One region of the Neorhizobium petrolearium genome, then DNA from elsewhere that is predicted to be linked to it. Evidence: predicted binding sites of a transcription regulator. Region 1 holds the regulator's gene; each other region holds the start of a gene.

Region 1 (2,267 bases):
GCTCGATGCGCCTTTCCTGAAGCTCATGGGTCTCGGCCTGGAAGCGGTGATCTCCATAGCAAGACATGTCGCGGCCTGGGGCGGCGACGCCGGTATCGGCCGTCAGCATCCCTGGTTCCTGCCTGTCTCCACGGCCGGTTTTCTTCTGCTGACACTTTTGAGAAGCAGGCTTCGGCTGGTCGGCATTCCGCTCGTTGCCGCCGCATTGCTGTTCTCCTGGCACGAACGATCGAAGCCCCTGCCGGATATTCTCGTTTCCGAGGACGGAACGATGATTGCCCTGATAGGCAGGGAAGGCATTGCCACCAACCGCACCCGTCCGCCCGATTTCATCTACGGCCAGTGGAAACGGGCACTTCTCCTGGGCGATCCTATAAAACCGGACGTGTCATCAGCAGGAGACAAACCGCCCGATGGGAAATCTGAGGAGCGCCGCGAGCTGACGCAGGCCGAAATCGAAGCAGTGCGGTCCCGCATCAGGCAGGTGCCTGCCGGTCATTTCGTTTGCGAGCCGCGTGTCTTTTGCGGGGTGAAAACTTCCGGAGGCACCATGATAGCCTCCGTCGAAGACAGCCGTTATGCCGGTGCGGCCTGCGATGCTGCCCATATCATCATCGCCCCGCGCGCCCGTTTCGATCATTGCCGCTCCGGCGCATTGATGATCAACGGCAATGCTTTGCGAAAGACTGGTGCGCTCGAAATTTCCCTGCACGGCGCAGCCGACATCCGGCAATGGACTATTCGCCCCGCCATGGCCGGCCATGACCGCCCCTGGAGCAGGCATCGCCACTATGACTGGCGGAACAAGACGTTCGCCTCGGCGCTCCCGGAACCGCTCCGGCAATTGATCAATGGTAGCGGCGGATGAGGCCGACCAGCTTGCCCTGAACCTTTACCCGGTCGGGCGGGAATATCCGTGTTTCGTAGGCCGGGTTCGCGGCTTCCAGCGCGATCGAGGCGCCACGGCGGCGGAAGCGCTTCAGCGTCGCTTCCTCCTCGTCCACCAGCGCCACGATGATGTCTCCCGGATTGGCGGTGTTGCTGTTGCGGATGATCACCGTGTCGCCGTCCAGGATGCCGGCCTCGATCATCGAATCACCCTTGACCTCCAGCGCGTAATGTTCGCCGGAACCAAGCATCTCGGCGGGCACTGCGATATCATGCGTGTTGTTCTGGATCGCCGAGATGGGCACGCCGGCGGCGATGCGGCCCATGACGGGAACCGTGGTGGCGTTGGAGAGATCGTCGTTGGCTGCGGGCTTGGCCGGAGCGGCAGCGACCGGCTGCGGCTTGCCGAGGCTGCCCTCGATAACACTCGGCGAGAAGCCGCGGCGTGGCTGCAGGCTCGACTGATAGGCTTCCGGCAGCTTGATGACTTCAAGGGCACGTGCCCGGTTCGGCAGGCGGCGGATGAAGCCGCGCTCCTCCAGTGCGGTGATCAGCCGGTGGATGCCGGACTTCGACGCGAGGTCGAGCGCGTCCTTCATTTCGTCGAAGGAGGGCGGCACGCCGGATTCCTTCATGCGTTCGTGAATGAACAGAAGCAATTCCTGCTGTTTGCGCGTGAGCATATTTGGCACCTTGAGAGTCGGAAACAAATCAAGAACATACACTATATGTTCCATATGTGTTCCGCAAGTCCCTAAATTTTCGTGAAGTATGATGATTTTTCTTCATGGATGTCTGCAACATATCTCTTCCGACACCACTTGCTCGAAGCCGATCCGCTGCCAATGTAGTGCTGCGATTCCGGATTCTGGGGGCTCTCGCGTGAATGCTAGACTAATCGATCATCTCGTTCTGCCGGTGGCGGACCTTGCCGTCGCGCGTTCACGACTGGCAGAACTCGGATTTACAGTTGCGCCGGAGGCCTTTCATCCTTTCGGCACGGCCAATGCCTGCGTGTTTTTCTCGGATGGGGCCTATCTGGAGCCGCTGGCGATCGCCAACCGGCGTCAGGCGGCAGCCGCGGCCAAGCGCGGCAATGTCTTCACCGCCCGGGATCTCGCCTTCCGCAAGGCGCGTAACAGGCAGGGCTTTTCGGCCCTCGCGGTTGCCACGGGCGATGCGGCAGCCGATCACGCGCGTTTCAGGCTGCGCGGGATTTCCGCGGGCGATATCCTGGAATTCTCCCGCGGCGTGAAGATGCCGGATGGTTCCGAGACTGAGGCAAGCTTCCGGCTGGCCTTTGCGGGAGACGAGCGTGCGCCGGACTTCTTCTTGTTCTCCGCACAGCGGATCAATCCCCTGCCGGCCGATCGAGGCGA
Region 2 (2,267 bases), on a different replicon from region 1:
CCCGTCCGGCGGGTCCATGGCGACGACCGGCGAATATTGCGTCAGCGCCCAGAGCGACAGGCGTTCCAAAGTCTCACCATCGGCATGCGGATCTGCATCGAAGATCATCAGACCCTGGACCAGCGCCTGCGCCTTGGCTGCCGGCATGCCGACATGCAGACCAAGTTTCAGAGCCGCGGTGTCGGCGGCAGAAATCCACCGCTTGGAGCCGCTTTTGGCGACGATCACCAGCGGCTTGTCAGCCGGTAGCGAAGGATCGGCGCGCCTCACCCGATCCGTCGGCAGTGTCGGAAGAAAGACAGATACGACCCTGGCCATCACATGCACCTATGACAAATTCCGCGCGCTCCCCTGCTCTCACCCGCATCAGCTCCGCGCGCCAGCGTCCGCGGCCGACGCCCGGAACCGGAAGCGGCTCGGACGGCAGGACTGAGACACGCCACCGCGTCACCGCCGCCGTCGGCATCCCGAAATCCGATGCTTCCGCCTGCCGGCGCCATCGCCGGATCGCCAGTCCGATCGTGCCGGAGCTTTCGGCGGCGAGCTGCAGCCGGCGCGAAGCGACCATCGGCAGGCGCACCAGTTCGGCGACGACGGCGCCAAGGCCGCCATAGCGCAGAGCCTCCTCGAAGCTTGCCAGCACATCCTCCTCGCGGCCCGCCTCGACATAGATCACCCGGTCGGGATGCAAGCCCACCTGCGCCAGAGCCGGGGCAAAGAGATCGGCGCGGGTGAAACACCAGACCACCTTGCCCTTCGTTCGCGCCGCGATGCCGCCGACGAAGAGTGCGGCCGCTGCCCCATCCACCGCACCATTGCCGCCGCCCGCCACCTCATGGATGGCGCCATAGGCGAGCCCGCCGCCCGGAAGACAGTCATCGATGTCGGATACGCCGAACGGCAGCACGGTCTTCTGGCGGCTGGCGGCACCTTCCAGATGTGCGATGCGTTCGCGCAGTTCCGAAAGAACGGCAGTTGAGGCGGATTGGCTCATGGTCTCCTTCTTCGCGGGAGCTGTTATTGCTTGAGAGAAACGAATATGTTCTGTATCTGTTCTAATCTGGAAAATGAGTCAATGTGCATGTACGGCAGCTTTGCAGGGCTCGATCGGTGGAATCGTCGATTCAGCGAGCGGATTCAGAGCGATGACCGAAGGGGACTTTTTTTGAAATACCCTCGCCCTGCGCACGACGCTGGACTTTTGTCCGTAGAGCAGGGTTCCGAAGCGGCTTGGGAAAATTGAGCAGCTGAGATAGTTAGCTTTTCGCCACATGACAGGACCGGTCTGCCGGGCAGAAGTATTGACGACGGGAGGTCAACCCGAAACCGCCGGCGAAGGCGCACATGCGGCGATCGAGGGCGTTATCCGGCTTCGACATCCACAATCGGGGCAAATGCCGATCGTAGATCCGGCGTTGGAAATAACTCAACCGTCATTAACAGTTAGCGCGACACCCAGTATTCTGCCCCTGATCCAGGCGACCATTTCGATTTCGGTCGCATGCCCAGCCATAGCCGACATCGGGCAAGTATCGGACAATTTTTTCTGAGAACCAAGCCGGGGAAAGCGATCAGAACCGACCCAGCGCATGCTGTCCATCGAGCACCTGTTCGTTCCATCTACAATAAATGATCCATGAAGGTTCGCTGATAGGAACGCGTCGGTTTAAACTTATATAACGCGTCCAACAAAGCTGGTGACCGTATCCCGCAATGCTCCAGAATCATCATTCCTTTGCGTCTCCGGTTGAACCGGAGGAACTCCAGATGCTGCAGAGCGTCTTCGATGAGGTCTGCCTTCAGCGAGGTCTCCAAAAAGAGACTGCTCGTGCCTCCAAGCTGGCAGCCGATCTGATCGATCTGTTTCAGATGGGGCTGCGGGATCGGCAGCAATTGCTGGCAATGCTGAGCCGGCCGGGTGACGAGACCGTCGACGAAGCTCCGGTCTGAAGGTCGCGGCAGGACGCTTGAGCTGCGACGAGCGGATTGCCGCTGGAGATTAAGACTTCAGGAACGATAGCCGTTGCAGGGACATTAAGTGTTCCTGTTTTACGATATTCGAAATAACAAGAACGGTGGTCGCATAGGTATGTTCTCCCGGTCGAGGCTTTTCCTTTGGGGTTTGCTTCCTTTCGCTATTTCGGTCGTCTTCGGCGCGCTCGTCCTTCTCAGCTTGTATTGGTCGGCCGGCCGAATGGATGCAGCCGCCGCGCAACGCCAACAGGATCTCGTCACCCTGATCGTCTCCAATATGCGTACGGAGATCG
Region 3 (2,267 bases), 2.4 Mb from region 1:
GCCGGGGCGGATGAGCGGCTCCGATGTTTCGTCGTCGGCCTCAACGACCTGCGCAAGGGAACCGGTGTCCTGTCGCAGCCTGGCCGTGCCTACCTCGTGCCCTGGTTGATGCAGGTGGTGCTTGCCGGACGGGCTTATGGCATCGACGTGATCGACAGCGTCTTCAACGATTTCAAGGATGCGGAAGCTTTCGATGCGGAATGTGCCCAAGGTTGTGCCATGGGTTTTTCCGGCAAGATGTTGATCCATCCGGCCCAGATCGAACCTGCTAACCGGCATTTCGGTCCCGACCCGCGGGCCGTGGAAGAGGCTGAAGCGGTGATTGCCGCTTTTGCCCGGCCGGAAGCCCAACATCTCAACGTCATCAATCTGAACGGCAAAATGGTCGAGCGCCTCCATCTGGCGGAGGCTGAAAAGCTTGTCGCCAGTAACCGGATCATTGCCGAACGAAAGAAACTTTCATGAAACTCTATCGCTTCCTCACCGGTCCTGACGACTCTTCTTTCTGCCACAAGGTGACAGCTGCGCTGAACAAGGGCTGGGAGCTTCATGGTTCCCCGACCTATGCCTTCAATGCCACGACCGGCGAGATGCAGTGCGGCCAGGCGGTCATCAAGACCGTTCATGGCAAGGATTATGATCCGGACATGAAACTTGGCGAGCAATAAAAGCTCTGTCGATTGACCTTAACGCTGGGCGGCGTCTTCGGCGCTGGCCTCGATGCGTTCCATGTCGTCGTCGCTCAAGCCGAAGTGATGACCGATTTCGTGGATCAGCACATGGGTGATGATATCGCCCAGCGTCTCATCGTTTTCGGCCCAGTAATCGAGGATCGGCCGGCGATAGAGCCGGATGCGGTTAGGCAGTTCGCCCGTTTCCATATTGAAGCGCTCGGAAATGCCGCGACCTTCGAACAGACCGAGCAGGTCGAAGGGTGTTTCGAGCGCCATATCTTCGAACACCTCATCATCCGGAAAATCCTCGATCTCGATGATCAGGTTGGTGGTAAGGGCCCGGAATTCCTCTGGCAAGTGACCATAGGCCTCGATCGCCAGCGACTCGAACGAGTTGATCGTCGGCGCGTGGCGATCCCGCCAATCGTCGGTCTGGTCGATACGGGCCATGAGTTCTCCTTCTGATCAGGCCCATATAGTGCCTTCGCCGATATTTTTCGAGAGAAGAATCATTGGCCTACCGCCAGAGGAAAAGATTCCTGCCATTTGGTTGTTGACTCTTTCGAAGGCCTCTGGAATCCATAAGAACATAAAGTGAACATTCATGATGGGAGCTGACGCCATGGCCGAGAACGCCACGGCGCGGGAAACGCTTTTTGCCCTGCGCGAACAGATCGCCAGAATGGAGGGAAAACCCTTGCCCAGCCTGGCTGCGGCGAAGCAGGCAGATGCTGCCGCGGATCCTGAAGCGCAAAAATCCAGGAACAATCAACCCCGTCTGCCATTCGGCATAGCGCCTCTGGACGCTGCTTTGGATGGTGGCCTGCCATTTGACGGCCTCACGGAAATTCGTTCGATGGTGATGCTGGATGCGGGCGCGGCGAGCGGATTTGTACTTGCGCTTGCCGCTTATCTCAAGGCCATGGAAACAAGCGAGGCACCGGTTTTATGGGTCGGTGACGTCGTTTCCAGGCAGGAGGCCGGCGCTCCTTATGCTGTTGGCCTCAGGCAATTCGGGCTGGACCCTCACGAGATTCTTTATGCGTCGCCGCGCAGGCTGGATGATGCACTATGGCTTGCAGAAGCCGCGGTGGCGAGCGGTGTCCTGTCCGCCACCATTCTCGAAATCCGGGGCAACCCGAGGCATTTCGGCCTTACCGAAAGCCGGAGGCTTGGCCTGCGGGCGAAAGCAGCGGGACGGCCGCTTTTCCTATTGCGGCATGCGGGCGAAGAAGAAGCGAGCAGTGCTTTTTTCCGCTTCCTTGTCAAACCGGCGCGAGCCTCCGGGCGACGCCTTCCGAATGGATCCATGCTTGGCGGCAGCATCGGCCATCCCGTTTTCCAACTGACCCTGGAGAAGAGCCGCAATCCGGCTCCGCTCTCCTTCTTTCTGGAGTGGAATCCCCGTGACCGTCAATTTTCGCTCGACCGTGAAACAGGAGAAACTTCCTCTTTCCGTAACCCGCCAACGCATCCTGGCGCTGGTCTTCCCGCATCTGCCGACCGACAGGATCGCTCGTCAGTTCTGGGGCCTGTCGTGGCGAACGAGAGGGCGTCCTGACCATCCGCCGATCCTCTGTGCCGGGCGGCGTG

What was found. The regulator LexA, encoded in region 1, represses DNA repair genes until DNA is damaged. The targets are predictions, from matches to a motif close to TGTTCNNNNTGTGTTCNG.
Region 2: the regulator LexA is predicted to act here: its motif matches at 1,041-1,058, upstream of QEO92_RS31820 (ImuA family protein).
Region 3: the regulator LexA is predicted to act here: its motif matches at 1,258-1,275, upstream of QEO92_RS23405 (ImuA family protein).

What each region holds. Positions count from the first base shown of each region.
Region 1 is NZ_CP123000.1:1,689,658-1,691,924, forward strand. It holds gene QEO92_RS08725 (ComEC/Rec2 family competence protein) at 1-868, shown strand, start outside; gene lexA (transcriptional repressor LexA) at 849-1,571, opposite strand; gene QEO92_RS08735 (VOC family protein) at 1,771-2,267, shown strand, end outside.
Region 2 is NZ_CP123002.1:129,768-132,034, reverse strand. It holds gene QEO92_RS31825 (Y-family DNA polymerase) at 1-318, opposite strand, end outside; gene QEO92_RS31820 (ImuA family protein) at 239-994, opposite strand; gene QEO92_RS31815 (hypothetical protein) at 1,768-1,950, shown strand; gene QEO92_RS31810 (putative bifunctional diguanylate cyclase/phosphodiesterase) at 2,195-2,267, shown strand, end outside.
Region 3 is NZ_CP123000.1:4,837,759-4,840,025, reverse strand. It holds gene QEO92_RS23420 (HpcH/HpaI aldolase/citrate lyase family protein) at 1-465, shown strand, start outside; gene QEO92_RS23415 (DUF1737 domain-containing protein) at 462-668, shown strand; gene QEO92_RS23410 (metallopeptidase family protein) at 687-1,124, opposite strand; gene QEO92_RS23405 (ImuA family protein) at 1,297-2,235, shown strand.